DNA from 2 places in the Psychrobacillus sp. FSL H8-0487 genome. Region 2 is predicted to be linked to the other one. Evidence: riboswitches for the same ligand, from Rfam matches in the RefSeq annotation. Region 2 holds a riboswitch; the other holds the start of a gene.
What was found. Region 2 has a riboswitch for S-adenosylmethionine ahead of MHI47_RS16245 (bifunctional homocysteine S-methyltransferase/methylenetetrahydrofolate reductase). Riboswitches for the same ligand answer to the same signal wherever they lie in the genome.

Region 1: linked by a shared signal. The riboswitch ahead of MHI47_RS08365 (MetQ/NlpA family ABC transporter substrate-binding protein) and the one ahead of MHI47_RS16245 (bifunctional homocysteine S-methyltransferase/methylenetetrahydrofolate reductase) in region 2 are both predicted to bind S-adenosylmethionine.

Annotation. Positions count from the first base shown of each region.
Region 1 is NZ_JBBOZA010000001.1:1,689,589-1,697,592, reverse strand. It holds gene MHI47_RS08380 (pyridoxal phosphate-dependent aminotransferase) at 644-1,828, shown strand; gene MHI47_RS08375 (hypothetical protein) at 1,970-2,311, opposite strand; gene MHI47_RS08370 (PPC domain-containing DNA-binding protein) at 2,497-2,997, opposite strand; SAM riboswitch class I at 3,151-3,266, shown strand; gene MHI47_RS08365 (MetQ/NlpA family ABC transporter substrate-binding protein) at 3,359-4,180, shown strand; gene MHI47_RS08360 (methionine ABC transporter ATP-binding protein) at 4,243-5,268, shown strand; gene MHI47_RS08355 (methionine ABC transporter permease) at 5,261-5,932, shown strand; gene MHI47_RS08350 (enoyl-CoA hydratase/isomerase family protein) at 5,947-6,723, shown strand; gene MHI47_RS08345 (alpha-hydroxy-acid oxidizing protein) at 6,739-7,875, shown strand; gene MHI47_RS08340 (CaiB/BaiF CoA transferase family protein) at 7,902-8,004, shown strand, end outside.
Region 2 is NZ_JBBOZA010000001.1:3,174,800-3,182,803, reverse strand. It holds gene MHI47_RS16255 (protoporphyrinogen oxidase) at 1-390, shown strand, start outside; gene MHI47_RS16250 (nuclease-related domain-containing protein) at 508-1,458, shown strand; SAM riboswitch class I at 1,699-1,808, shown strand; gene MHI47_RS16245 (bifunctional homocysteine S-methyltransferase/methylenetetrahydrofolate reductase) at 1,880-3,739, shown strand; gene metH (methionine synthase) at 3,720-7,157, shown strand; gene MHI47_RS16235 (DUF817 domain-containing protein) at 7,326-8,004, opposite strand, start outside.

The DNA of each region.
Region 1 (8,004 bases), 1.5 Mb from region 2:
CACCTAGACTATGTGCCTAAGTGCTTTATTGGGGTACTTGGAAGGTCAATATTGCAACAGATAATATAGTACATAGAACCATCCAAAGAAACCATGAATAATCGCCCACAGTATCGACTTGTTAACTGTCCATGAGATAACTATCGCCAATATTACTCCAAATCCAATTCCGCCAGATGTTACCGACCTCTGTCTAATCGCACCCATCCTATCCTTTTGGCAGTCCTATCTTAATATATTCCTAGTAGGCAACACCTTATGCCAAGACACGCAAAATCATCCGTAATACTTTTTGAAGCTATTAGTATCTTATTAAGCGGTTTTCAGTGAATTACGAAGGGAATTATTTAAAAAGTGGGCGTAAGTGACATCAAGGCAATCTTTTGGAGCTCTAATTTGATGGTTAGTTGGAATATTGGTACGTTTTGTTGGAATTTTAGGCTTTCTAGTTGGAATTATCGTCATGCTAGTTGGAAAAATGTAATACAGGAAAAAGATGTCCAGTCCTACACGTCCAAGCATGAAAAAAGATTCACATTTTAAAAATCAATAACTATAAAAACCAACCAATACATAGACAAGCTATTTATTTTTGTTAGAATAAAAATACAAATGCAACTTTTTAGAAAACGAGGTTTTGTACATGGAATTTTCAAACCGTTTAAACAATCTACCTTCTCAGTTCTTTGCTACACTTGTCAAAAAAGTGGGAGATGCAGTTCTAGAGGGTCGAGATGTGATTAATTTAGGACAAGGTAATCCTGATCAGCCCACTCCCCCACATATTGTGCAAGCAGTCCAAGAAGCGGCCGCTAATCCACTAAATCATAGGTATAGTCCCTTTCGTGGAACGGGGGATTTTAAAAAAGCAGCATCCAATTTTTATAAACGGGAATATAATGTAGATATTGACCCTGAAACGGAAGTGGCAATTTTATTTGGAACGAAAATTGGGTTAGTAGAACTCCCATTAGCTTTGATGAATGAGCATGAGTTAATGTTACTTCCAGACCCTGGTTATCCTGATTATTTATCGGGAGTAGGATTGGCAAATGTCGAGTTTAATACTATGCCATTACTGGGGGAAAATAATTTCCTGCCGGATTATAGCTCATTAACAGAACAACAAAAACAACAAGCAAAACTTATGTACTTAAATTATCCAAATAATCCTACTGGCGCTATCGCTAATTTAGACTTTTTCCAAGAAACTGTTACATTGGCAAAAGAAAATGATATTGCTATTGTCCATGATTTTGCATATGGAGGAATAGGTTTTGACGGTGTGAAGCCAGTAAGCTTCTTACAAGCTGATGGAGCAAAAGACGTTGGTATCGAAATGTACACACTGTCCAAAACTTATAATATGGCTGGTTGGCGCGTTGGTTTTGCAGTTGGAAACTCTAAAATCATTGAAGCTATTAATATTATTCAAGACCACTTATTTGTTAGTATCTTCCCTGCTGTTCAAGATGCTGCAACTGTTGCTTTGAACGGTAGCCAAGCATGTGTAAAGGAACTGGTTAATCTATATGAAGGCAGACGGAATGCTTTAGTCGAAGCTTGTACTAGCATTGGATGGAAGGTGACTGCACCGAAAGGATCCTTCTTTGCTTGGCTACCAGTCCCTGATAATTATACGAGTGAAGCTTTTGCAGATTTATTGTTACAAGAAGCTGACGTAGCGGTTGCTGCTGGTAATGGATTTGGGTCATCCGGCGAAGGATATGTTCGAGTAGGATTGTTAGTGGATGAAGACCGATTGAAAGAAGCAATTACAAGGATCGGAAAGCTTAATTTATTTGGCTATGTTAAAGGCAAAGGTTGATTTGAAATGCACATAAAAAAATGAGCTGGAATATATCTCCACGCTCATTTTACTTTGGTGTATGTTTTTACTAAAACACCCGTTTGTTTAAGTGTATTTATTCACATAGAACTATCCAAAATAGTTCTATGTATGCAAGTTCTAATAATCTAACTGCTTTAAGCTCAATAATAAACCATCATCTGTAATTTTTTTAACCATGAATGAATTTAACTTTCTGTCAATTTTTTTATCCATTTTATCTGCATTACTGAATGAATTTCTTACTGCATCTATTGCATAAATAAGAATTGATAACACACCCGCACTTCCTAATGCCACTCCTATACTTTCGTTCTCTGGAAGATGAGTATCCATAATCTTTCTTACTTCTTTATAATAGTCTCCTTTAATAAGGATATATTCAGATTTTGCCTCTAAACCTGCTAATAACTCAGTTCGATTATGTGCTTCATAAGCTTCTATACCATTCACTTTGTACATAAAAAATCCCCCTTTCAAGTGTCATAATAATAATTTACGAATATAAACAAACTAAAGTTCCGCTTTTTTCTAATTTTATTTATTCGACTAAACCGCTGCGTTAGTTTAAGTGTAACACTTTTAACATAGCGATTTATTTTAACAAAAATGCCGCCCATTAAATGAGGCGGCATTTTCTATTTGTGTTAAAGCTGATTAGGTTTATCTTTTTTCTTTTCTACCGGATAAAACTGATTTGCTCCTGTTTCTTCATCAAACTTCCGCTGAAAATCCATACCAATAGTTTCTGCCAACACTAAATCTACTGTAATAACAGGATTTTCACCTTTCATAAAATGACCACCAAAAATATTGCCATATTGGTCACATATTGTCCCATGGAAATGTGTTTCAAACTGTCCATCTCTTTGACAGACAACTCCCGTCCCCTGCAAAAACTCGATTGGCCCCTCTTTGACAACGAGGTTATTGTACCCTACACCTATGGGTGAATCTTCGTTTGGTATCAAATAAACAAATCCACTTCTTTGAAAACTTCCAAAACAACTAAGAATTGTAGCAGAATTAATTCCATTCACTTTACACAATTCCTCTATTCCTTCTAGCAAATCAGTTCCATATACTAAACGCGCTCCTACTACCTTTCCTAGCTGACCAACTGCAAAGTTTGCTCTTACTTTTGACAACGCTTACACACCCTTTTTGTATAATTATTTATTTTTATTAAACATATACTATTTAGAATGTTATACGCAACTACAAAAAAAGTAGGTTGACTTTAATAAGTTGATGTAGTAAATTATATTTTATGAACTGTTGAAAAACTTAATAGCTGATATCTCTTATCAAGAGTAGCTGAGGGACTGGCCCTATGAAGCTCGGCAACCATCCACCTAATAATCTATGTGGAAAGGTGCTAAATCCAGCAAAACAATTTTGTTTTGATAGATAAGAGAGGACTAACGTATGTATGCGCCTCTCTTTCTTTTGAAAGAGGGGCTTTTATATTTATACAACGTTCTGAATAATTATTTGGAGGAATGGAAAATGAAGAAATTTGGATTTTTATTGTCAACGGTACTTTTATCTGGAGCTCTTGTAGCTTGTGGAGATGATGCAACTTCAGAAACTAAAGCGATTAATGAGGACAAAATAGTAGTAGGTGTAACTGCTGGGCCACATGAACAAATTGTAGAAGTGGCTGCTAAAGTGGCTGCTAAGGACGGATTAGAAGTTAAGCTTAAAGTTTTCTCTGACTATATTTTACCTAATACAGCCTTATCGGAAGAGGATTTAGATGCAAATAGCTATCAGCATGAGCCATTCCTAGATACGTTTAACGAAGACCATGGCACAGATTTAGTTCCTGTAGGAAAAACGATATTAAATCCAATGGGTGTCTATTCAGACAAATATGATTCTATAGATGACCTGCCAGATGGAGCAACTTTTGGTTTACCAAACGATCCTACAAATGGCGCTCGTGCATTATATATTTTAGAAGAAAATGGCTTTATCAAAATTAAAAAAGATAAAAGAGAATCAGCAAGTATTTATGACATTGAAGAAAACCCAAAAAACCTAGAATTTATTGAACTAGAAGCTGCTCAAATCCCGAAACAACTGAGTGAAGTAGATGCAGCTGCCATCAATACAAACTTTGCACTTGAAGCAGGTATTAGTCCAAAAGAGGATTCCATATTACTAGAATCTTCCAATTCTCCTTACGTGAACTATATTGTAGTCCGTGCAGAAAACAAAGATGATCCGACAATCCAAAAGTTTATCAAAGCATATCAATCGGAAGAAGTTAAAAAATTCATCGAAGAAGAGTTTAAAGGTTCAGTTTTACCTAGCTGGGACGAATAATGGAGTCATAAACGTTACCGACTTCGGTAGCGTTTTCTTTAAAAAGAAAGGAAGATCGTGAAATGATTGTATTAGAAAATGTCTCGAAAGAGTTTAATAGTAAAAGTGGAGCTGTAAAGGCAGTAAAACAAGTAAATATACGGGTAAATCAAGGAGAAATCCACGGTGTTATAGGATATAGTGGTGCTGGAAAAAGCACACTAATTCGTTGCGTAAATTTACTGGAAAAACCTACGGAAGGTAAAGTTTTCATAAACGGAGTCGAACTTACTTCCTTACCCCTCCCTAAATTGCGTAAAACTCGCAATAAAGTTGGCATGATTTTTCAAGGATTTAACCTACTTAAAACAGCAACGGTTTATGATAATATCGCCATTCCACTAAAGCTACTCGGCTATAACAAAGACGAGGTAAAAAAACGGGTGGAGCAATATTTAGACATAGTTGGTTTAACTGACAAGCATACAAATTATCCTAACCAGTTATCAGGTGGACAAAAGCAACGTGTTGCTATCGCTCGCGCACTTGCTCAGGAACCTGAAGTATTGCTTAGCGATGAAGCAACCAGTGCACTGGATCCAGAAACAACTGATTCCATCTTAGATTTGCTACTAAAGATCAATCGTGAATTAGGAATTACTATACTCTTAATCACGCATGAAATGAATGTCATTCAAAAAATTTGCGATCATGTATATGTCATGGAAAATGGAGTTATCGTGGAACAGGATACAGCTATCAATCTATTTACGAAGCCTACCCACCCTACTACCAAAAAGTTTTTAAATACAATTAGCCAACGGAATTTATCCAATTCATTGATTGCTCAGTTGAATGTTACAGGCGCAGTCACTCGTTTAACATTTGTAGGGGAAAGTACTGGAAAACCGTTATTGGCAGAAGTTAGTCAAAAATTTAATGTTCAGCCAAACATTTTAACTGCTAATATTATCGAATTGAAGAATGGCATCGTCGGAAATATAGTCGTTCACTTAATTGGCGACAAAGAACAAGTGAAAAACGCTATTAACTATCTAGAAGCACAAGGTGTAGCAACGGAAGAATTGGAGGGACATTCTCATGAGTAGAACAGATCAATTTGTAGAGCAATGGCTACCGATTATTGGTGTATCTGTTGTAGAAACATTTCAAATGGTTAGTATTTCCCTTTTCTTCTCTGTACTAATCGGGATTCCATTAGGTATTTTAATCGTTTTAACTAGACCTGGTCAGGCATTGGCAAATAAGTTTATTTATCAATTAACTAATTTAATCATAAATATTGTACGTTCTATCCCGTTCATTATTTTACTATTCTTCATCTTGCCATTTACAAAACTCATCGTTGGAACAACTATTGGTGTGCAAGGAGTTATCGTGCCATTAGTCATTTATACAGCACCATATATTGCTAGACTAATGGAATCTGCCCTACTTGAAGTGGAGAACGGTGTTATTGAGGCATATACAGCAATGGGTATTAGTACAGGTGCCATCATTTGGAATGTCTTACTTCGTGAAGCTCGCCCTTCTATCGTTTTAGGGTTAACCATTTCAACGGTAAGTTTGATTGGAGCTACTGCAATGGCTGGAATGGTCGGAGCAGGTGGTTTAGGCGACTTGGCATATCGTTTCGGACATTTGCGCTATGAAGTAGATGTTATGTATGCAACAGTAGTCATTTTAATCATCCTTGTCCAAAGTATTCAATCTATCGGAAACCGTATTGCAGCGAATATTAAAAAAGACTAGTAGGAGGGTTACGAATGACAAATCTATTATATGTGGAGCGCAGTGAATCTATCGCAACAGTTGTTTTTAACAGATCAGACAAGAAGAATTCATTCTCACTGGCTATGTTTAAACAGTTAGGTGAATTATTGACTGAACTGGAGAAGGATTCAAAAGTTAAATTATTAATCCTTAAAGGAGTAGATGAAACTGCATTCTCTTCTGGTGCAGATATAACAGAGTTTCTAGAAAATCGTTTCTCTGCTCAAAAAGCAAAAGATTATAATGATGCAACTCTTGAATCTATTGAGAAATTATATCGTTTCCCTAAACCTACTATTGCCCTTATTAAAACATTAGCTATAGGTGGGGGATTAGAACTTGCAAATTCCTGTGACTTCCGATTTGCCTCTTCTGGTAGCAAGCTTGGGATAACCGCTGCAAACATTGGCATTATTTATAATCTCGTTAGTACGAAGCGCTTGGTAAATCTTATCGGTCTTACGAAAGCAAAGGAATTATTGTATACCGCTAAGCTAATCACAGCCGAAGAAGGAAAAGAAATTGGCTTAGTCGATTATATTTATCCATTGGGAGAAATTGAGGAAAAGTGTCTTGAATTCGCTCGTCAAATTATTCGTAAGTCTTCTGTTGCCAACAACGGGATTAAACAAGTAATTCAAGCAATTATTGATGGCGACAACGAAGAAACAGAAGAAATTGAAAAGCTAATTTTAGAATCTTTCAGCTCTGATGACTATAAAGAAGGCATTGAAGCGTTTTTAGAAAAAAGAAAACCAAATTTTTCATAAGAGGTGAACTTTGATATGTCTACGAATGATTTATTATTAAAAAGTATCGAAGCAAGTAAGCATTACCCGATAAATTTTACCGAATTGGAAGCTGCTGCAAAACAAGCATTAGAACCCGGCCCGTTTGGTTATATTCGTTCTTCTGCTGGTGGAGAAGAAACCTACAGGAAAAATACAGATTCCTTTTATAAGTATTCAATCATCCCCCGCTTTTTAACGGATGTGTCTACTTTAAATACAGAAGTAACGATTCTTGGACATACATATCCCCACCCCCTCTTTATAGCTCCTGTTGGAGTCAATAAAATAGCCCATGAAGACGGCGAATTGGCGGTTTCTAAAGCTGCGGCAAAATTGGAATTCCCATATATTCAAAGTACCGTGTCTAGCTATTCTATTGAAGAAATTGCCGCTGAAACAAAGGGAAGTTCAAAATGGTTCCAATTATATTGGTCCTCTCAACAGAAGGAAGTTTCCTTTAGTATGGTAAGAAGAGCAGAAGCTGCAGGTTATAAAGCAATTGTACTTACAGTCGATACGACGATGCTTGGATGGCGTGAGGAAGATATTCGCAATCAGTACTCTCCATTAAAACGCGGTTTCGGACAAGGTAATTATGTGTCTGATCCAGTATTCATGTCCGCACTGAGCGATCATTCTCAAGAAACTATCGTCCATAAAATTATTGAAAATATATACCATCCTACTTTAAACTGGACGAATATTTCCGAGTTACGTGAACATACAACACTACCAATTCTAATAAAAGGAATACTTCATCCGGAAGATGCTAAACTTGCCGTGGAAAAAGGAATAGATGGAATTATCGTTTCTAATCATGGTGGTCGCCAGTTAGATGGTGTTATTGCGAGTATCGATGCCCTTCCGGCAGTAGTTCAAGCAGTTAATGGACGAATCCCTATTTTATTTGATAGTGGAATTAGAAGAGGTTCTGATGCAGTAAAAGCTTTAGCACTTGGAGCAACTGCAGTTTGCATAGGTCGTCCAGTAATATGGGGATTAGCCAGTGGCGGTCAGGAAGGCGTGGAACGCGTGTTAGAAAACTTCCTACAAGAAACTAGAGTTTCTATCTCCTTGAGTGGTGCGCGGAATCTAGAAGAAGTACAAAACCTACAGTTATTTAAGGATTAAGGATTCTATAAGGTGGTAGATTGGTGATGGAACAAGCATTAAATGGAATGAAAGTAGTTGATCTATCTCAAGTTCTCGCTGGACCCTATTGCACCATGGTTTTAGCTGATATGGGTGCAGACGTTATAA
Region 2 (8,004 bases):
GCATGTACGTGGACAAGTCGGAAATGGACGCACACATCAAAAAATAATCAGTTATTAGTTCGTATGTTTTATAAGAGTTCGAACCCGGCTTTTGAGAGTATGAAGAACATGAGTGAAGACGAGCTAGTGGAAGTGGCGCTTCAAGATATTGAAATGAGCTTGAAATTAACAGGCAAACCTGAAGTCATAGAAGTAACAAAATGGAACGAGCAAATGCCGAACTATCATTTAGCGCATGGAGATGCGATTCAATCATTAACAGCTAAAATGGCAAATGACATGCCAAATGTCTTGTTAGCTGGCTGTTCTTATTACGGAGTTGGGATTGCGGCTTGTATTAAGAATGGCAGAGAAACTGCAGAAAAAATCATAAATTCAATAGTACAGTAAATTACGGGACCAAAATTCACTTTTGGTCTTTTTTTTATGGGGAAAAGGGAATAGTTGCATTTTTAGTAGAATTTACAATTTCTTTTATTGTGCTACGATGCGGGTGGAGGTGGTTGGTTGATAGTAAAAACACGTACGGAGGAATATAGCTATATAGGTCTTCAGTTATTGAATCGACGATTACATGAGTCACATGAAATGAAGGAATTGATTCATTCCAAAATGCATATGGCATTGGCTGGTATTCATGGAGAAGTTAGAGTAGACGGAGTGTTTAGTAAGTATTCATTTCCTTTTGAATATGTGGTATTGCACGATGTGAGTTTAGAATCATATGGAAAGTTCCAGATTGATACAGTCTTTTTCACGCAGTATTTTGCGGTGATTTTGGAGAGTAAGAATATAGGTGGGAAGTTGAGCTTTAAGCAAAACCCCTCTCAATTAGAAAGAGAAAATGAAGAAGGTAAAGTGGACGTATTTGAAAGTCCAGAGGTTCAGATTGAAAGGAATATTTTTTTACTCGACGAATGGTTAAAACAACATGGTGTGACGATTCCTGTTTTTGGAGTAATTGTATTAACAAATTCCAAAGTTCGAGTTATTGAGCCCCCCACAAAATACAACGCTATTCTCCATCAAACAATTCCTATCTATCTAAGAAATATTCCTCGAGAAAGAAGATATATATCTAGAAAAGAGCTGCATAAATTGAGTACAGAAATTTTAAAGAGTCACAAAACATACTTCCCATACCCGATGTGTAATCGCTGGGGTATTAACCCAAATGATTTACAAACTGGAGTGTGCTGTGAAAAATGTGAAATGTTTGGGATGGTAAAAAGGAAGAATGGCTGGAACTGTATACGTTGTGGTCATGTAGATAGGCTTGTTCATGAGAAAGCCATTCGAGAGTGGTTTGTTTTGATCGGGGATACGATTAATAATCGGCAGTGTCGAAAATTCCTTCATATAAATTCTCATCATGTAGCATCTAGACTTCTCCAATCTATGGATTTAATTCGAACTGGTACATCCCAGAGTAAAATAGAGTATAAATGGAAGTGGTGAAGCGTATTATTGGAGAATCGATCGATCGATAGGAATAATCGATCGATACACATCGAAAATCGATCGACCACCACTAAAAATCGCTCCATCGTCGTCCATAATTCATCAATCATCACGATAAATCGATCGATGAGGACGATCCAACTTCAAAAGCGGAGTATATAGAAAGTTCAAAATATACCTTGACGCTTTAGTTGAATAAAGGTACGATATGTCTAATTAGAAAACTGAATAGTGAAATTCTTATCAAGAGAAGCCGAGGGACTGGCCCTACGACGCTTCAGCAACCAGCCATTCATTTGGTCAGGTGCTAAATCCAGCAGACTTTGCAAAAGTTTGAAAGATGAGAAGGTGGTATCTTGCATACTAGTAAAGCCTTCTTTTCATAGAAGGCTTTTTTATATGGGAGGATGAATGCACGATGAGTTTATTGGAGAAGTTACAGACGTCTATGCTGACAGCAGACGGGGCAATGGGGACACTACTGTACTCTTATGGAATTGACTATTGTAATGAAGAGTTAAATATTCAAAAACCGGAAATTATAGAGAAAATCCATCAGGATTATATTGCGGCCGGAGCAGATATTATTCAAACGAATACATACGGAGCAAATGCTATTAAGCTTGCTCGCTATGGACTAGAAAATCAAGTGAAAGAAATAAATGAAGCTGCCATTCAAATTGCGAAAAGAGCTGCCGCATCTGGAAACCAATTCGTCCTCGGGACTATTGGGGGGATTCGAGGAATTCGAAAAAGTGATGCTACACTCCAAGAAATTATTCATTCACTCGACCAACAAGCAATCCAATTGTTGGCGGGAGATCCAGATGGTCTATTACTTGAAACCTATTATGATTTCGAAGAGCTAAAGACTACTGTGACTTATCTTCGTACACTAACCGATATTCCGATAATAGCTCAAGTATCTATGCATGATCCGGGTATTTTGCAAAATGGCTTACCTCTAAATGATGCGCTGCATGAGCTTGAAACAATTGGAGCCAACATTGTAGGAGTCAACTGTCGACTAGGTCCACATCATACAATTCAAGCATTTGAAGGAGTAAAGCTGCCAGAAAAGGCATTCTTATCTGCTTATCCAAATGCGAGCTTACTGGATATAGATGAAGGACGTATAGTTTACGAATCCGATGCTGAGTACTTTGGTAAAGCTGCATTATATTTGAGAGATGCAGGAGTACGCTTAATAGGTGGTTGCTGTGGAACGACACCAAAGCATATTGAAGCAGTGAAAAGACATATTGGGCATTTAACCCCTATTACCAATAAAGTAGTAGAGACAAGAAAGCCTATTATTATTCAAGATGCTAAGCCAACTAATACCCAAGCTCTACATGAAAAAGCGAAAACAGAAAGGACCATAATTGTTGAATTAGACACTCCCCGTCATCTCGATACGACTACATTCATGGAAGGTGCAGAAAAGCTATATGCAACTGGAATTGACGCGGTGACAATGGCGGATAATTCATTGGCTTCTCCACGAGTTAGTAATATGGCGATGGGTTCGATGTTAAAACACCAAAAAAATATTAGACCACTTGCTCATATTACGTGCCGTGACCGTAATTTAATTGGTCTTCAATCTCATTTGATGGGACTGGATGCGCTCGGAATCCATGACATTCTTGCAGTTACTGGAGACCCAACTAAAATTGGGGATTTCCCTGGAGCGACAAGTGTTTATGATGTATCAAGCTTAGAACTGATTCAACTGATCAAACAATTAAACGAAGGTATTTCTTTCTCAGGAAAGTCGCTACGGAAAAAGGCTAACTTCTCTGTAGCAGCTGCTTTTAATCCGAATGTTCGTGTGCTGGACCGTGCAGTGAAGCGACTCGAGAAGAAAATTGAGTGTGGGGCGGATTATTTCATCACACAGCCTGTCTATTCTAAAGAAAAAATCCATGAGATTTACGAAGCGACCAAGCATTTATCAACCCCTATTTTCATCGGAATTATGCCACTAACCAATAGTCGAAATTCTGAATTCCTTCACAATGAAGTCCCAGGCATAAAATTGTCTGAAGAGGTGCTAGAGCGTATGCGCTTATGTGGAGAAGATAGAGAGCGAGCTACTGCAGAAGGTATTCAAATATCGAAGGAATTAATCGATACCGCAGCGGAATTATTTAACGGAATTTATATTATTACACCATTTTTCCGTTACGATATGTCTTTAGAATTAATTCATTATATTCAAGAGACTGACCGGGAGAAAGAGAGAGGATTCAGCTATGTCCAAACATCTAATTGAGCAGCAGCTCCAACAAAGAATACTAATTATTGATGGTGCAATGGGAACGATGATACAAAATGCAGATCTTAGCCCTGAAGACTTCGGAGGGGAAGAATACGACGGTTGTAATGAGTATTTAAATATCGTCAAACCAGATGTTATTGAACATGTTCATCGTGAATATTTAGCTGCTGGGGCTGATATTATTTGTACGAATACATTTGGTGGAACCCCAGTCGTGTTAAATGAATATGATCTTGGTGCTCAGGCACATGATATAAACTTTCGAGCAGCCCAGCTTGCTAAAACATGTGCAGATGAATTTTCTACATCTGACTGGCCACGATTTGTAGCTGGGGCAATAGGGCCAACTACTAAAACACTATCGGTTACTGGTGGTATTACGTTTGACGAACTTACAAACGACTTTTATGTACAGGCAAAAGCTTTAGTAGAAGGTGGAGTAGACGTTATTTTACTAGAAACGAGCCAAGATATGCTGAATGTGAAGGCTGCAACAATTGGTATCCAACAGGCTTTTACTGAGCTAAAGATAGAACTACCTATTATGATTTCTGGAACGATTGAACCGATGGGAACGACACTTGCAGGGCAGAGTATTGAAGCATTCTATATTTCCATCGAGCATATAAAGCCACTTTCCGTTGGATTGAATTGTGCTACCGGACCAGAATTTATGACCGATCATATCCGTTCGTTATCTGAGCTATCAGATGGATATGTTAGCTGCTATCCTAATGCTGGCTTACCAGATGAGGAAGGGCATTATCACGAATCTCCTGAATCACTTTCTAAAAAGCTGAGAGGCTTTGCAGAAAAAGGGTGGTTGAATGTTGTTGGTGGATGTTGTGGAACTACTCCAGCTCATATTCGAGCAGTACGAGAAGCGGTAAAGGATCTTTCACCACGTAAACCCGTAGAAGCAGGTCATGGGCATGTAGTATCAGGGATTGAGCCTCTTCAATACGACGAAACGATGCGCCCACTCTTTATAGGGGAACGAACAAATGTAATTGGCTCTCGAAAATTTAAACGTTTAATCGTAGATGAAAAATTTGAGGAAGCCTCTGAAATTGCTCGGGCACAGGTAAAAGGTGGAGCTCATGTTATCGATATTTGCCTAGCAAATCCGGACCGCGATGAACTAGAGGACATGACTAACTTTATGAAAGAGGTAGTGAAAAAAGTTAAAGTGCCACTTGTTATTGATTCGACTGATGAAAAAGTAATTGAAGTTGCACTGAAATATTCCCAAGGAAAAACAATTATCAACTCTATTAATTTAGAAGATGGAGAAGAGCGGTTTGAAGCTGTAATGCCTTTAGTGAAGAAATACGGTGCGGCAGTTGTAGTTGGCACAATTGATGAGATAGGAATGGCGGTTACAAGACAGCGAAAGTTAGAAATCGCAGAACGTTCTTATGATTTATTAGTTAATAAATGGGGGCTTGCGCCAGAGGATATTATCTTTGATCCACTCGTATTCCCAGTCGGAACAGGTGACCAACAATATATTGGGTCAGCAGTAGAAACGATTGAAGGGATTCGCCTCATTAAAGAAAAACTGCCAAGAGCACTAACTATTTTAGGAGTAAGTAATGTCTCATTTGGTCTTCCACCCGTTGGTCGAGAAGTATTGAATGCAGTCTATTTATATCATTGCACGCAGGCTGGTTTGGACTACGCGATTGTAAATACCGAGAAACTGGAGAGATATGCGTCTATTCCTAAACAAGAAATCGATATGGCCAATGAGCTTTTGTTTACGACGACTGACAAAACACTTGCTGATTTCACCGATTTTTACCGAGATAAAAAGAAAGAAAAGACTGAAGATGATATACCCAAAACGGTACCAGAACGTCTTGCCTATTATGTTATTGAAGGTACGAAGGAAGGACTTATCCCGGATTTAGAAGCGGCACTTCAAATGTATGATGCACCACTAGATGTTATTAATGGTCCATTAATGAAGGGCATGGCTGAGGTAGGACGACTGTTTAATGACAATCAGTTAATAGTTGCAGAGGTTCTTCAAAGTGCGGGAGTGATGAAGGCTTCTGTTGCATATTTGGAGCAGTTCATGGAGAAAAAAGAGGATGACTCTGGTAAAGGGAAAATCGTCCTTGCGACTGTAAAAGGCGATGTGCATGATATAGGTAAAAACTTAGTTGATATTATATTGAGTAATAACGGATATAAAGTAATCGATGTTGGGATTAAAGTAACTCCAGCCACTTTAATAGAGGTAATCCGGAAAGAAAAGCCTGATATGATCGGGCTTTCAGGGCTACTTGTAAAATCTGCGCAGCAAATGGTCATCACTGCTCAAGACTTTAAAGAAGCAGGTATTGATGTGCCAATATTAGTAGGTGGAGCAGCACTTTCTCGTCGTTTTACTGAGACAAAAATTTCCGCTCAATATGATGGGCCTGTTCTATACGCGAAAGATGCCATGCAGGGTCTGGACTTAGCCAATCGATTACAAAATAAAGAAGATAAAGAGATTCTATTAGTAGAACTTAGTGTTCAACAGGAAAAACGAAAAATTGCGGAAGCTAATCGCTCGGCCAAACAAGCGGTAGCTGTTTTAGAAAAACCAATTAAGACCGTAAGTGAGGATGTTCAGGTATATAGACCAAAGGATGTTCGTAAACATGTATTAAAGGATTATTTAGTTGCACATTTGCACCCATATGTAAATATGCGAACATTAATAGGCCATCATTTAGGATTAAAAGGGTATAGTGAAAAACTTTTAGCAGAAAATGACGGGCGCGCTACAGAATTACATGAATTAGTCACGGGATATTTGCAATCTGATATATTGAAGCCGCAAGGGGTATATCAATTTTTCCCTGCTCAGGCGGATGGTAATGATGTCATTATTTATGACCCTTTCGACTGTAAAACAGAAATCGAGCGCTTTACATTCCCACGTCAATCCATCGTGCCATTCCTGTGTTTAGCAGATTATTTAAAATCTGTAGACAGTGGAGAAATGGATTATGTAGCACTAATGTTAGTAACGGCAGGGCATGGAGTTCGTGGGGAAGCCGCTAAACTGAAAAACCAAGGCAAGTTTTTAGAAAGCCATGCATTACAAGCAACAGCCTTAGAACTTGCAGAAGGATTTGCCGAACGCATTCACCAAGAAATCCGAGACCAATGGGGATTCCCAGATGCAACGGACTTCACCATGCGTGACCGTTTTGCAGCAAAATACCAAGGGCAGCGATTCTCTTTCGGCTATCCAGCTTGTCCCAATTTAGATGACCAAGCAAAACTGTTTAGCTTGATAAAACCTGAAGTCATTGGAGTAGAACTTACTGAAGAGTTCATGATGGAACCAGAAGCGTCTGTATCTGCAATCGTTTTTGCACATCCAGATGCAAGATATTTTGTCGTTGACTAAAGATTAAACACTGCCAACTAACTTGGCAGTGTTTTTTATATATAGAAAATGGATAATCGGTCAAAAAACACTTAATATCTGTCGAATCGATCGATGATGCTCCATAATCGATCCACCGAGTAAGAATATCGATCGATAGCGACCGATAATCGATCAATCCTCACACATTTATAAGGAACGGCTCTTCACTCGCTTCAGTTGTGCAACGATAATAACGCTTATAATCACAAGTAAAAACCACGAGCTAATTTTGCCGATATGCACGAGCGACCAGGTCTCCGCTTGGTTAGGATACTGCCACGCACCTAAGAAGGTAACGATATTCTCAGCGATCCAAATAAAAAAGCCAATTAGTAAAAATGCAAGAATCATAGGCATTTTAAACACTTTTTCTCTTAACTCAAAAGTCACTACTGTGCGGAAAAAGATGATTAACAATAAGCATTTAAGAATCCAACGAATATCATAGCTGAAATGGTGGGTAAAGAAATTGAAGTAGATAAGAACACTAATTCCTACCGCCCAAAAGGGTTTCGGCCAATTGTACATATGGAGATTCATCCTACGCCAACTTTGACAAATATAGCTCGCAACACTCGCATACATAAATCCGCTATACAAAGGTACGCCACCTACCTTACTAAAGGCGTCCTCGGGGTACGACCAAGAACCCATATGTACTTTATATAATTCTAAACCGAGACCAATAATATGAAACAAACAAATTACCTTAAATTCATCCCAAGTCTCTAATTTGGAAATGAGCATAAATACTTGCCCCGCTATACAAAGGAGTAGGATCAGATCATATCTAGGGATAAGTGGGATACTGACAAACTTAGAAAGA